DNA from 3 places in the Streptomyces sp. NPDC059002 genome. Region 1 is predicted to be linked to each of the others. Evidence: riboswitches for the same ligand, from Rfam matches in the RefSeq annotation. Region 1 holds a riboswitch; each other region holds the start of a gene.
What was found. A riboswitch is a leader RNA that binds a small molecule or an ion and turns the genes downstream of it on or off. The one in region 1 is predicted to bind thiamine pyrophosphate.

Region 1 (4,750 bases):
CGCGCAGGGTGCAGCCCGCGATGTACTCCATCGCCAGGTAGACGTACGACCCGTCCGTGCCCTGGTCGAAGACGCCGACCACGTTCGGGTGGGAGAGGCGGGCGACCGATTTGGCCTCGCGGATGAAGCGGTCGACGAAGGAGGCGTCCGCCGCCAGCGTCGGGTGCATCACCTTGAGCGCGAGCACGCGGTCCAGGCGGGTGTCCACGGCCCGGTAGACCGTGGCCATGCCGCCGACCGCGATGCGCCCGTCGATCCGGTAACGGCTGTCGAGCAGCTGCCCGACGAGGGGGTCCTGAAGGGTCGTGTCCACGCAGGGGAGTCTACGAGCCCGCACTGTCGGCGCCGCCCGCGCGGATGCTCTGCGGCCAGACTGCAGCGGAGCTGTGACCGTCACCGGGGATCACGTCGGCGTTCAGAAGGCCGGCCGCTCCGGATCCAGCCTGGCCATGCCCTCCCCGGGAGACGACGCCTCCGCGAAGTGCCGCCGCGGGATCCGCCCCGCCCGGTGCGCGAGGCGCCCCGCCTCGACGCCGTGCCGCATGGCCTCCGCCATCAGGACCGGCTCCTGGGCCCGCGTCACCGCGGAGGCGAGCATCACACCCGCGCACCCCAGCTCCATCGCGAGCGTCGCGTCGGAAGCCGTGCCCGCGCCCGCGTCCAGGATCACCGGCACGCGCGCGTGCTCCACGATCAGCTGGAAGTTGTGCGGGTTGCGGATGCCGAGCCCGGAGCCGATGGGGGAGCCGAGCGGCATGATCGCCGCGCAGCCCACGTCCTCCAGCTTCCGCGCGAGCACCGGGTCGTCGTTCGTGTACGGAAGGACCGTGAAGCCGTCGTCGACCAGGACCTCGGCGGCGTCCAGGAGCTCGACCGGATCGGGCAGCAGCGTGCGCTCGTCGGCGATCACCTCCAGCTTCACCAGATCCGTGCCGAGCGCTTCGCGCGCGAGGCGGGCGGTCAGGACGGCCTCGCCCGCGGTGAAGCAGCCCGCCGTGTTCGGCAGGACGCGGATGCCGAGCCGGTCGAGCACGGAGAGCACCGAGCCCTGCACGCCCGGGTCGAGGCGGCGCATCGCGACGGTGGTCAGCTCGGTGCCGGACGCGACGAGGGACCGTTCGAGGACGTCGAGGCTCGGCGCCCCGCCCGTGCCCATGATCAGGCGCGAGGAGAGGGTGAGGCCGCCGATGACGAAGGGGTCGTCTGCCATGGCCGGTTCAGCCTCCCTGCACTGCGGTGAGTACTTCGACGCGGTCGCCCGCGCTGAGCGCCGTGGTGGACCACCGCGCGCGCGGGACGACGGTTTCGTTGAGGGCGGCGGCCACTCCGGAGTGGGCCGAGGTCAGGGTGGCGACGAGCGCTCCGAGCGTGGTGCCGGGGGCGACGTCCCGTACCTCTCCGTTGAGGGAGACGGCGACGGACACAGGTGTGGTGGTCATACGGGCTGCTCCGTAAGGGCGGCAGAAGTGGCGGGGGAGGGGGCGCAGGGAGAGTCGGCGAAGCGCCGTGGGGTGAACGGGCGCGCCTCGTCCGGCAGTTCGCCGGTGGTGAGGGCGTGTGCCATCACGTCACCCGTGACCGGCGTCAGCAGGACGCCGTTGCGGAAGTGGCCGGTGGCCAGCTGAAGCCCCGCGAGACGCGTCGGGCCGAGCATCGGCGCGTTGTCGGGGGAGCCGGGGCGCAGTCCCGCGCGGGTCTCGGTGAGCGGCAGTTCCGTGATGCCGGGGACGAGTTCATGCGCGTCCCTGAGCAGTTCGTAGACGCCGCCCGCGGTGACCGTGGTGTCCCAGCCGAGCTCCTCGCTGGTCGCGCCGACGACGAGCTCGCCGTTCTCGCGCGGCACGAGGTAGACATGGCCGCCGCGCACGACGGCGCGCACGGTGCGGCTCAGGAACGGCGCGTACGCCTTCGGCACCGTCAGCCGGAGCACCTGCCCCTTCACGGGGCGCACGGGCGGCAGGACGTCGTCGGGGACGTCCGCGAGGCGCCCGCTGAGGCTGCCCGCGGCGAGCACGGTCTGGTCCGCGGTCAGCTCGGTGCCGTCCGCGGTGACGATGCCGCGGGCCCGGTCGCGTACGACCGAGAGGCGCTCGGCCCAACCGCGGTGGAAGACCACACCGGCCCGCTCGCAGGCCACCACGAGCGCCGCTGCGAGCCGGCGCGGATCGACCTGGTGGTCGCCGTCGACCCGCAGCCCGCCGCGCACGCCGGGCGCCAGCATCGGCTCCAGGCGCCGGCAGTCGCGGCCGCTCAGCCACTCCGATGCGAGCCCCGAACGCCGCTGCAGCGCGTGCAGTTCACGCAGGTGGGCACGGTCGTCCGAGTCGAGCGCGACGGCGAGCGTGCCGCACGCGCGGTAGCCGAGGTCGCGCCCGCTCGCCTCGGTCAGCTCGGCGGCGAAGTCCGGATAGCGCCGCGCGGATTCGAGGTTGAGGCCGAGCAACGTCTGCTCGCCGTAGTGGAGTTCGGTGACGGCGGCCAGCATGCCCGCGGCGACCTGCGCGGCGCCGCCGCCGGGCTCGGGGTCCACCACCGTGGTGGACAGACCGCGCTGCGCGGCCCGCCAGGCCGTGACCAGGCCGATGATGCCGCCCCCGACGACCAGGACGTCTGCTGTGGTGGCGGATGGTGTCGTCGTACGTGGATGCATGGGCGTCCAGCCCCTCCCTTCGCCGGCATGACCCGGATCAGGTTCGTACGGTCGGAGGCCGTCCCAGCCTCCCTCTCAGCCCGGTGCGTCCGGGCTCCCGCGAGTGCTCTGCACCGGCCACCCTAGCCCGTCGCTTCCTGCCGCAGTAGGGGAGCTGTCCGGGTATGCGCAGTGACGGTGTGTCAAAGATCTCCTCCTGCGCCTCTGAATGCGGGCGGGGCCGTCGTCCTAAGGTGATCGGGTGAGCGACCAGCAGAGGCACGCAGAGCGGCACGTCGTCATCGTCGGCGCGGGGATGGCCGGGGTGCAGACCGCGGTCGCCCTGCGCGAGCAGGGGTTCACCGGCGGGGTCACCCTGGTCGGCGCGGAACCCCACCAGCCGTACGACAGGCCGCCGCTGTCCAAGGCGGTGCTGCTCGGCAAGGCGGAGGGCTCCGCTTTCGACATCGACTTCGAGGCGCTGGGCATCACCCTCGACCTCGGCCGCGAGGTCACCGGGGTGCGCCCCGCCGACCATGAACTGGACACCGCGCAGGGCCCCATCACGTACGACGTCCTGGTCCTCGCGACCGGCGCCGAACCGATCCGGCTGCCGGGCACCGAAGGCGTCCCCGGCGTCCACCTCCTGCGCACCCTCGACGACGCCGAGCGGCTGCGGCCCGTGCTCGCCGAGCAGCACGACGTCGTGGTCGTCGGCGCGGGCTGGATCGGCGCCGAGTTCGCCACCGCCGCGCGCGAGGCGGGCTGCGCGGTCACCGTGGTCGAGGCCGCGGAACGCCCGCTCGCGGGAGCGCTGCCCGCCGAGGTGGCGGCGCCCATGGAGGACTGGTACGCGGACTCCGGAGCCGTGCTGCGCACCCACGCGCGCGTGGAGAGCGTCGAGCCCGGCACCGTGGTCCTCGCCGACGGCACGCGACTGCCCGCGGGCGCCGTCGTCGTCGGCATCGGCGCCCGCCCCGCCACGGCCTGGCTCACCGGCTCCGGCATCGAGCTCGGCACCCGCAGGGAGGTCGTGGCCGACGCGGGACTGCGCACCTCCGCGCCCGACGTGTACGCGGTCGGCGACTGCTCCTCCTTCCCCTCCGGCAGGTACGGCGAGCGCCTGCTCGTCCACCACTGGGACAACGCCCTGCAGGGCCCGCGCACGGTGGCGGCGAACATCATCGGTGAGGCCCCCGCGTCGTACGACCCCGTGCCGTACTTCTGGTCGGAGCAGTTCGGCCGCTTCGTGCAGTACGCGGGCCATCACGCGGCCGCCGACAAGCTGATCTGGCGCGGCGACCCGACCACCGCGGCCTGGTCGGTCTGCTGGCTCCGCGAGGGCGCCCTGGTCGCCGTCCTGGCCGTGGGCCGCCCCCGCGACCTGGCCCAGGGCCGCAAACTCATCGAGGCGGGCGCACACCTGGACCCCACTCTCGCATCGGACCCGTCGGTCCCTCTGAAGAAGGCGGAACTGCACCTCTGACGGCGGCGGGGCCCCGTTAAGGGGCGCGGGGAACTGCGCGAGCAACCAGAACGAACCCGCACCCGACACACAAGGGCCCCCGCCCTCGGCCCTCGGCCCCGAGAAGCCTCCCCCAGCTCCAGGCCCCCGGCCAGCGATACGCTTGACCCGTGACCGAGATTGACGCAAAGACCGATGCTCTCGTCCCCGCCTGGCTCCACCTGCCCGACATCGCCGAAATGCTCGATGTCGAGGTGACGCGTGTGCGCCAGCTGGTCAAGGAGGGCCAGCTGATCGCCGTACGCCGTGGTGAGAACCGCGCGCTTCAGGTGCCGGCCGCCTTCATCGACGGCGACAAGGTCGTCAAGGGCCTCGTCGGCACCCTGACGCTCCTGAAGGACGACGGTTTCTCCGACGAAGAGATGCTCGAGTGGCTCTTCACCCCCGACCCGACCCTGCCCGGCACCCCCGCGCAGGCTCTGAGCGAGAATCGCGGCACGGAGGTGAAGCGCCGCGCCCAGGCGCTCGCCGTCTGACCTGAACGAACCGTCCGACGCACGGGGCCGCGGGTGGTGCGCACACCGCATCACCGGCGGCCCCGTGCGCACCGACACCGACAACGGGGGGACCTCTCCATGGCCACCAAGCCCGCGGCC
Region 2 (4,750 bases), on a different contig from region 1:
CTTCGCGATGGCCGCGGGTGCACTGTGCATGCAGTTCATGATCGACGACGGGACCTGGTGGCAGGGCCTGCTGCTCGGCCTCGCGGTCGCAGCCAGCGCCACGCTCGGTGACCTCGGCGAGTCGATGATCAAGCGGGACCTCGGGATCAAGGACATGGGCACGCTGCTGCCGGGCCACGGCGGGATCATGGACCGGCTCGACTCCCTGCTGCCGACCGCTCCGGTGGTCTGGCTGCTGCTCGTGGTCTTCGTCGGCTCCGGCTGAGCCGGGTCCGTCCCGCGGATCTTGTACGGGCCCCCTTCCTGCACCGGGAGGGGGCCCGTTGTCGTAGAGTCCCGGCCATGGGGCGGGCACGAGTGGAGAAGGACGGCACCTACCACGGGGATCTGCCGTGCAAGTGGTGCGAGACGCTGATAGGGCAGGGCGGGCGGCGCAGGCCGCGCCTGTACTGCCGGACGTCGCACCGCTGGAAGACCTACGGATCCCGGGTGGCCGTGGTGATCGGCGGGGTCTTCGGCTGAGGCCCGGGATCTTGACCTGAGACGGGGGTCGACGGGGGCCGGCCGGGCGGCATTTTCGGCCGCGAGAGGCATGGGCGTGCATCTGCGACACTAGTAGAGCCATGCCTAAGCCCGGAGAACTCACTTTCGTCGCCCCCCGCGGAGCCAAGAAGCCGCCGCGGCACCTCGCCGACCTCACGCCCGCAGAGCGCAAGGAGGCGGTTGCCGCCATCGGCGAGAAGCCGTTTCGCGCCAAGCAGCTGTCGCAGCACTACTTCGCGCGGTACGCGCACGACCCGGCGGAGTGGACCGACATCCCCGCCGGTGCGCGCGAGAAGCTCCGGGAGGCGCTGCTGCCGGATCTGATGTCCGTGGTGCGGCACATCAGCTGTGACGACGACACCACCCGCAAGACGCTCTGGCGGCTCTTCGACGGGACGCTCGTGGAGTCGGTGCTCATGCGGTACCCGGACCGGGTGACCATGTGCATCAGCTCCCAGGCGGGCTGTGGCATGAACTGTCCGTTCTGTGCCACGGGACAGGCCGGGCTCGACCGGAACCTGTCGACCGGTGAGATCGTGCACCAGATCGTGGACGGCATGCGGGCGCTCCGCGACGGCGAGATCCCGGGCGGCCCCGCGCGGCTTTCCAACATCGTCTTCATGGGCATGGGCGAGCCGCTCGCCAACTACAAGCGGGTCGTCGGCGCCATCCGTGCGCTGACCGACCCGGAGCCGGACGGTCTCGGGCTCTCGCAGCGCGGGATCACGGTGTCGACGGTGGGGCTCGTGCCCGCCATCCACCGGTTCTCGGACGAGGGCTTCAAGTGCCGCCTCGCGATCTCGCTGCACGCGCCGGACGACGAGCTGCGCGACACCCTCGTACCGGTCAATACGCGGTGGCAGGTGCGGGAGGTGCTCGACGCGGGGTGGGAGTACGCCGCGAAGTCGGGGCGTCGCCTCTCCATCGAGTACGCGCTGATCCGGGACATCAACGACCAGGCGTGGCGTGGTGACCGGCTCGGGCGGCTACTCAAGGGCAAGCCGGTGCACGTCAATCTCATTCCGCTGAACCCGACGCCGGGCTCGAAGTGGACGGCGTCGCGGCCCGAGGACGAGAAGGCGTTCGTGGAGGCCATCGCCGCCCATGGGGTGCCGGTGACCATCCGGGACACCCGTGGCCAGGAGATCGACGGAGCGTGCGGCCAGCTCGCCGCGTCCGAGCGGTAGGCCGAGGGGTAGTCTGGCGGGCGTACGTCCTCGTACACACATCTGCATATTCCGACAGGGGAGCGCCACAGCGCTGAGAGTGCGGCACCTTGGACAGGTGGGCCGCAGACCCTCTGAACCTCGCCCAGGTCATTCTGGGTAGGAAGTTCGGTCATTACTCAAGCTGTTGCGCCCTGCACGCGGATCGCTCGGTCCGCGCGCAGGGCCGCGTCTTCTCCTGGTCACCCAGGAGGAAGTTCCAGTGAGCACCACCAAGAAGGTCACGTTCACCGCCGTCGCGGTGGGCATCGGGCTCGTCGCGGTCTCCGCGTGCGGCAGCTCCGACAGCGGGTCGGGGAAGACCGACTCCAAGAACGTCACGCTCGTCAGCCACGACTCCTTCAACGTCTCCAAGGACGTACTGAAGGACTTCGAGAAGCGCTCCGGATACAAGGTCAACGTCCTCAAGGACGGTGACGCGGGCGCCGCGGTGAACAAGGCGATCCTGTCCAAGGACAACCCGCAGGGCGATGTCTTCTTCGGCGTCGACAACACCCTGCTCTCGCGCGCGCTCGACAACGGGCTCTTCCAGTCGTACGAGGCCAAGGGCTCGGACAAGATCAAGCCCGAGTTCCGGGTCGACCAGGACAAGCACCGGGTCACGCCCGTCGACAGCGGTGACATCTGCGTCAACTACGACAAGAAGTACTTCGCCGACAAGAAGCTGGCGCCGCCGAAGTCCTTCGACGACCTGGTCAAGCCCGCGTACAAGGACCTGCTCGTCACCGAGAACGCCTCGACCTCGTCGCCCGGGCTCGGCTTCCTGCTCGGCACCGCCGCCAAGTACGGCGACGACGGCTGGCAGGACTACTGGAAGAAGCTCAAGGCCAACGGCGTCAAGGTCGTCGACGGCTGGGAGCAGGCCTACAACGAGGAGTTCTCCGGGTCCTCCGGCGGCAAGAAGGCCAAGGGCGACCGGCCGCTCGTCGTGTCGTACGCCTCGTCCCCGCCCGTCGAGGTCCTCTACGCCAAGCCGCAGCCCAAGCAGGCGCCGACCGGCGTCGCGACCGGCACCTGCTTCCGGCAGGTCGAGTACGCGGGCCTGCTCAGCAACGCCAAGAACGAGAAGGGCGGCAAGGCGCTCCTCGACTTCCTCGCGGGCAAGGAGTTCCAGGAGGACATGCCGCTGAACATGTTCGTGAACCCGGTGCGCGAGGGCACCAAGCTGCCCGAGCTGTTCACCGAGCACGGTGTGACGGTCGACAAGCCCGAGACCATGGCCCCCAAGAAGATCGCCGACAACCGTGAGCCGTGGATCAAGTCGTGGACCTCGCTCGTACTGAAGTAGCCAAGGCCCGCTCCCGCGCGGGACTGAGCAGGGGAAGCGCGGCGCGGCTCGGTCTGATGGCCGTGCCCGTCGCGTTCTTCGCGCTCTTCTTCGCCTATCCGGTCACGGCGATCGTCGCGCGCGGGCTGCACATCGACGGGGTCTGGCAGTTCGGGCGGATCGCGGACGTGCTCGGGCAGTCCGACATCCGGCACGTGCTGTGGTTCACCACCTGGCAGGCGCTCGCGTCGACCGCGCTCACGCTGTTGATCGCGCTCCCCGGCGCGTATGTCTTCGCGCGCTTCGACTTCCCGGGCAAGCAGGTCCTCCGGGCCGTCGTCACGGTGCCGTTCGTGCTGCCGACCGTCGTCGTCGGGACGGCCTTCCTCGCGCTGCTCGGGCGGGGCGGGCTGCTCGACGAGCTGTGGGGCGTGCGCCTGGACACCACGGTGTGGGCGATCCTGCTCGCGCACGTCTTCTTCAACTACGCGGTCGTCGTACGGACGGTGGGCGGCCTCTGGTCGCAGCTCGACCCGCGGCAGGAGGAGGCCGCGCGGATGCTCGGGGCCTCCCGGTTCCGTGCCTGGCGGACGGTGACGCTGCCCGCGCTCGGCCCTGCGGTGGCCGCGGCCGCGCTCATGGTCTTCCTCTTCACCTTCACCTCGTTCGGTGTCGTGCAGATCCTCGGAGGGCCCGCGTACTCCACGCTCGAAGTGGAGATCTACCGGCAGACCGCACAGCTGCTCGACCTGCCGACGGCCGCCGTCCTGACCCTGGTGCAGTTCGCGGCGGTGGGGCTGATCCTCGCGATCCACGCGTGGACGGTGCGGCGGCGCGAGAGCGCGCTGAAGCTGGTCGACGCCTCGACGGTGGCGCGGCGGCCGCGCGGGGCGGGGCAGTGGACGCTGCTCGGCCTGGTCATGGCGACGGTCGTCGTACTGATCCTGCTGCCGCTCGGGGTGCTGATCCAGCGCTCCTTCGGAGGCGCCGCCGGTCCCGAGGGCTTCGGATTCGCGTACTACAAGGAGCTGACCTCGGCGGAGGGCGGCGCCTTCCTGGTGCCGCCGATCGAGGCGGTCTGGAATTCGCTGCAGTACGCGGTCGTGGCCACGGCCATCGCGGTCGTCATCGGCGGGCTTGCCGCGGCCGCGCTCACCCGGCGCGCGGGACGTCTGGTCCGGGGGTTCGACGCGCTGCTCATGCTGCCGCTCGGGGTGTCCGCGGTGACCGTGGGCTTCGGGTTCCTGATCACGCTCGACAAGCCGCCGCTCGATCTGCGGTCCTCCTGGATCCTGGTGCCGCTCGCGCAGGCGCTGGTGGGCGTGCCCTTCGTCGTCCGCACCATGCTGCCCGTCCTGCGCGCGGTGGACGGACGGCTGCGCGAGGCGGCGGCCGTGCTCGGGGCGTCGCCGCTGCGGGCCTGGCGGGAGGTGGACCTGCCGATGGTGCGGCGGGCGCTGCTCATCGCCGCCGGGTTCGCGTTCGCCGTGTCGCTCGGCGAGTTCGGGGCGACCGTCTTCATCGCGCGGCCCGACAACCCGACGCTTCCGGTCGCCGTGGCGCGGCTGCTCGGGCGGGCCGGTGACCTCAACTACGGGCAGGCGATGGCCCTTTCGACGATTCTCATGGTGGTGTGCGCGGTGTCGCTGCTGCTCCTGGAACGCATCCGCACCGACCGCACCACGGGGGAGTTCTGATGACGACCGCCTTGCTG
Region 3 (4,750 bases), on a different contig from region 1:
CGTCGTGGAGCGTCAGGAGTACGCGCTCGGGACGGTCTGTGCCGCGATTCCGATCACGGCCGGGGACACCGCGGCGACCTTGGCCATTTCTGTACCTTCCTGTCAGGCCGACCGGCTGCTTCCCGCCGCGGAGAGATTGCAGAGTGAGATCGGAAAGCTACTAGGGACACTCGCGTTCTCTATCAGCATCTGAAAACTCACTCCTTGTGATCTGGTGTGTACGTTAAGCAAGATGCCAGGAGTGTCAGGGAGTTGGTTCCTGGCCACTTGAGGGCTAAGTGACGGGGTAGGGCGCGATGGGCGAGTCGGTGCAGGCAGAGGTCATGATGAGCTTCCTCGTTTCCGAGGAGCTTTCGTTCCGCATCCCGGTGGAGCTGCGCTATGAGACCGGGGATCCCTATGCCGTGCGGCTGACGTTCCACCTGCCGGGGGATGCGCCGGTGACGTGGGCGTTCGGGCGGGAGTTGCTGGTCGACGGGGTGGGCAGGCCGTGCGGTGACGGGGATGTGCGCATCGAGCCCACCGACTCCGATCTGCTCGACGAGGCGCTGATCAGGCTGCAGGTCGGCGGGGACCAGGCGCTGTTCCGGGTGGGGATTCCGCCGCTCCTCGCGTTCCTCGACCGTACGGACAAGCTGGTGCCGCTCGGGCAGGAGCGGGCGCTGGCCGACTTCGACTCGCATCTGGACGAGGCGCTCGACCGGATCCTCGCCGAGGAGCAGAACGCGGGCTGATCCGCTGCGGTCAACGGGCGGATGCGGATGGCAGATTGGTGCATTTCGTGGCATCCGCGGGGGCGTCGGGAGACGTCGCCGGGGGACTGACGGTCAGGCGGCAGGCGGCAGGCGGCAGGCGGCGGGTTGGCGGCGGGCTGGCCGCAGGCAAGGCGGCAGTCGGCACGGACCGGGCTTACGACTTACGGCTCACGGCTTGCGGCGACGTCCTCTGCCGCCGCGGGACGGCCGGGCGGCAGGCTGGGCGGCAGGCTGGGCGGCACCGGACATCGCGGCGCGCGGACTGCCCGGACCCGGACCCGGCCCCAGCCCCAGCTCCGTGGAGCGGTCGGCCGAGACGACGAGGGCGGCCAGCGCGGTCGTCACCGGCACCGAGGCGACCAGGCCGATCGAGCCGATCAGGGTGCGGACGATCTCCTCGGCGACGAGCTCGCTGTTGGCCACCGTGCCCACGCTGGACTGGGCGATCGAGAAGAGGAGCAGCAGGGGCAGCGCGGCGCCCGCGTAGGCGAGGACGAGGGTGTTGACGACCGAGGCGATGTGGTCGCGGCCGATGCGGATGCCCGCACGGTAGAGGCCGCGCCAGCCCATCGTCGGGTTGGCCTGGTGCAGTTCCCAGACGGCCGAGGTTTGGGTGACGGTCACGTCGTCGAGCACGCCGAGCGAGCCGATGATGACGCCCGCGAGCAGCAGGCCGCTCATGTCGATGGACGGATACAGGCCGTGGATGAGGCCGGTGTTGTCGTCCGTGTTGCCGGTGAGCGCGGCCCAGCCGATGAAGAGCGAGCCGAGCAGGCCGATGAGGAGGAGGGAGATCAGCGTGCCGAGTACCGCGACGGATGTGCGGGCGGTGAGGCCATGGCAGAGATAGAGCGCGATCAGCATGATGGCGCTCGCCCCGATCACCGCGACGACCAGCGGGTTCGAGCCCTGCAGGATGGCCGGCAGGATGAAGAAGGTCAGGACCAGGAAGCTGATGGCGAGCGCGACCAGGGCCATCACGCCGCGCAGCCGTCCCACCACGACGACGGCGAGCGCGAAGATCCCGGCGAGCAGCGCCATCGGGATCTTGCGGTTCACATCGGTGACCGAGTACTGCAGCCCCTCGGGCGCCTTGGGCTCATAGGCGACCACCACCTGCTGGCCCTGGTGCAGCTGCCGGGGCGAGTCCGGCTGGATGATCTCGGTGAAGGTGCGGCCCTTGTCCTTGCCGCTGGTCACCTCGATCGTCGCCTTCTTGCAGGTGCCGTCCGCGCTGGACTGGGCGGACTGGCCCTCCGCGGTGGAGGTGTCGCCGTTCGGCGGGGTCTGCGAGGGGTTGAGGTCCTTGCAGGACAGCTCCTGCACCTTCGTGACCGTCGCCGACTGCGTCTGCCGGTCGAAGCCGACGCCGGTGCGTTCGTGGCTCGGCGTGCCGCCCGGCCAGAACACCAGGAGCCCCACGACCACCGCGGTGGCGAAAGGAATCAGCACCGCGGCGATGACCTTGCGCAGATGTTTGGAGACGGGCGCGGCCGGGCCGTGACTGTGCGAGTGGCCGTGCCCGTGACCGTGCCCGTGGGGGTCGGGGAGGGGTGGCTGCGAGGGTGGCTGGGACGGCGGCTCAGTGGTGGTCACTGCCCGATCATCGCAAGAACGGAGGGGGCCCTCTGTTCAGCGCGCCCGATATGACGCTAGCGTGGAGCCACCTTTGCAATCGCGGGAGCTCGGAGCACCGGGCTGAGAGGGCGCTGACCTCCGTACGAGAAGGCACGAGTGAATCGTGCCCGAGCCATACGGAATCCGCTGCGTCGACCGCCGAACCTGTTACCGGGTAATGCCGGCGTAGGGAGTAGGTCTCATGACCACATCGGACGCACGCACGCCTGCCTCGACGCAGCACCAGAGCGACGAGGCCGGGAAGTCCATCGGCTGGCACAAGGCGTATGTCGAGGGCTCGCGCCCCGACCTGCGGGTGCCGGTCCGCCAGGTGCACCTCACCAACGGCAAGGCCGTGACCCTGTACGACACTTCGGGTCCGTACACCGATCCGAACGCCGAGACCGACGTCCGCCGCGGACTGCCGCCGCTGCGGGAGAACTGGATCATCGCCCGCGGCGACACCGAGGAGTACGTGGGCCGCCCGCCCCGTCCCGAGGACGACGGCATCAAGCACACCTCGCCGCGCGGCGGGCTCAAGAACCTCGACGCGGTCTTCCCCGGCCGCCCGCGCCAGCCGCGCCGCGGCCGCCAGGGACAGGCGGTCACGCAGCTCGCGTACGCCCGCCGGGGCGAGATCACGCCCGAGATGGAGTTCATCGGGATCCGCGAGAACATCGACCCCGAGGTCGTGCGGCAGGAAGTCGCCGCGGGCCGGGCCGTGATCCCGGCGAACGTGAACCACCCGGAGATCGAGCCGATGATCATCGGCAAGAAGTTCCTGGTGAAGGTGAACGCCAACATCGGCAATTCCGCGGTCACTTCCTCCATCGAGGAGGAGGTGGACAAGATGACCTGGGCGACCAAGTGGGGCGCCGACACGGTCATGGACCTGTCCACCGGCCGGAACATCCACACCACCCGCGAGTGGGTCCTGCGCAACTCCCCCGTGCCGATCGGCACCGTGCCGCTCTACCAGGCCCTGGAGAAGGTCGACGGCAAGGCCGAGGAGCTGACCTGGGAGATCTACAAGGACACGGTCATCGAGCAGGCCGAGCAGGGCGTGGACTACATGACGGTGCACGCGGGCGTGCGCCTTCCATATGTCCCGCTCACCGCACGCCGCAAAACCGGCATCGTCTCGCGCGGCGGTTCGATCATGGCCGCCTGGTGCCTCGCGCACCACAAGGAGAGCTTCCTCTACGAGCACTTCGAGGAGCTGTGCGAGATCCTCGCGGCGTACGACGTGACGTACTCGCTCGGCGACGGCCTGCGCCCGGGGTCGATCGCGGACGCCAACGACGAGGCGCAGTTCGCCGAGTTGAGGACCCTCGGCGAGCTCAACACCATCGCCAAGCGGCACAACGTGCAGACCATGATCGAGGGTCCTGGCCACGTCCCGATGCACAAGATCAAGGAGAACATCGATCTCCAGCAGGAGATCTGCGAGGAGGCGCCGTTCTACACGCTCGGCCCGCTGACCACGGACATCGCGCCCGCCTACGACCACATCACCTCCGGCATCGGCGCCGCGATGATCGGCTGGTGGGGCACCGCGATGCTCTGCTACGTCACGCCCAAGGAGCACCTCGGCCTGCCCAACCGCGACGACGTGAAGACCGGTGTCATCACGTACAAGATCGCGGCGCATGCGGCGGACCTCGCCAAGGGGCACCCGGGCGCGCAGGACTGGGACGACGCGCTCTCGGACGCGCGCTTCGAGTTCCGCTGGGAGGACCAGTTCAATCTGGCCCTCGACCCGGTCACCGCACGGGAGTTCCACGACGAGACGCTGCCGGCCGAGCCCGCGAAGACGGCGCACTTCTGCTCGATGTGCGGGCCGAAGTTCTGCTCGATGAAGATCTCGCAGGACATCCGGCGCGAGCACGGCGGTGACCTGGGCAGCGAGGACATCGAGGCGGGCATGGAGCAGAAGTCCAAGGAGTTCGCCGCGGCAGGCAACCGGGTCTATCTGCCGATCGCCGACTGAGCGAACACCACACGTGGGCGGGACCGTGGACGGGACCGTAGACGGGGGTGTCCGTGGAGTGCCATTCTCCTGAGACCGCACGGTTCAGGACATTGGTGCCCTAGGTGGTGCGATATGGCGACATCTCTGCGGATACCCCGGTCGGCCACTCTTCTGCTCCTGAGTCTCCTGTGTCTGCCCGCCCTCGCGTGCGGGGGCGACAGCGATGACGACGGAAGTACGTCCGGAGGCGGGGTCGCGGCTTCCGGCGGCGGTGTCATCGGCGGCGGCTCGACCACGGGCGGCGGAACCGGGGACACCGGTGACAGTGGTGCCAATGGGGACACCGGCGACAGTGGTTACAGCGCGAGCGCCGGTGGCAGTGGCGACAGCAGTGACAACAGCGGTG

Region 2: it holds a riboswitch for thiamine pyrophosphate, as region 1 does, so the genes downstream of both, ACFWZ2_RS34140 (thiamine ABC transporter substrate binding subunit) here and thiO (glycine oxidase ThiO) in region 1, are expected to answer to the same signal.
Region 3: it holds a riboswitch for thiamine pyrophosphate, as region 1 does, so the genes downstream of both, thiC (phosphomethylpyrimidine synthase ThiC) here and thiO (glycine oxidase ThiO) in region 1, are expected to answer to the same signal.

The regions. Positions count from the first base shown of each region.
Region 1 is NZ_JBHYJI010000049.1:55,641-60,390, forward strand. Features, by position in the region: gene pknB (Stk1 family PASTA domain-containing Ser/Thr kinase) at 1-313, opposite strand, end outside; gene ACFWZ2_RS32685 (thiazole synthase) at 416-1,210, opposite strand; gene thiS (sulfur carrier protein ThiS) at 1,218-1,439, opposite strand; gene thiO (glycine oxidase ThiO) at 1,436-2,650, opposite strand; TPP riboswitch at 2,648-2,761, opposite strand; gene ACFWZ2_RS32700 (NAD(P)/FAD-dependent oxidoreductase) at 2,946-4,115, shown strand; gene ACFWZ2_RS32705 (Rv2175c family DNA-binding protein) at 4,265-4,630, shown strand; gene thiE (thiamine phosphate synthase) at 4,730-4,750, shown strand, end outside.
Region 2 is NZ_JBHYJI010000055.1:24,996-29,745, forward strand. Features, by position in the region: gene ACFWZ2_RS34125 (phosphatidate cytidylyltransferase) at 1-265, shown strand, start outside; gene ACFWZ2_RS34130 (hypothetical protein) at 343-522, shown strand; gene rlmN (23S rRNA (adenine(2503)-C(2))-methyltransferase RlmN) at 624-1,730, shown strand; TPP riboswitch at 1,777-1,893, shown strand; gene ACFWZ2_RS34140 (thiamine ABC transporter substrate binding subunit) at 1,972-3,057, shown strand; gene ACFWZ2_RS34145 (ABC transporter permease) at 3,033-4,733, shown strand; gene ACFWZ2_RS34150 (ABC transporter ATP-binding protein) at 4,733-4,750, shown strand, end outside.
Region 3 is NZ_JBHYJI010000072.1:24,580-29,329, forward strand. Features, by position in the region: gene ACFWZ2_RS38150 (IclR family transcriptional regulator) at 1-193, shown strand, start outside; gene ACFWZ2_RS38155 (SsgA family sporulation/cell division regulator) at 297-734, shown strand; gene ACFWZ2_RS38160 (YibE/F family protein) at 924-2,351, opposite strand; TPP riboswitch at 2,423-2,582, shown strand; gene thiC (phosphomethylpyrimidine synthase ThiC) at 2,575-4,362, shown strand; gene ACFWZ2_RS38170 (hypothetical protein) at 4,477-4,750, shown strand, end outside.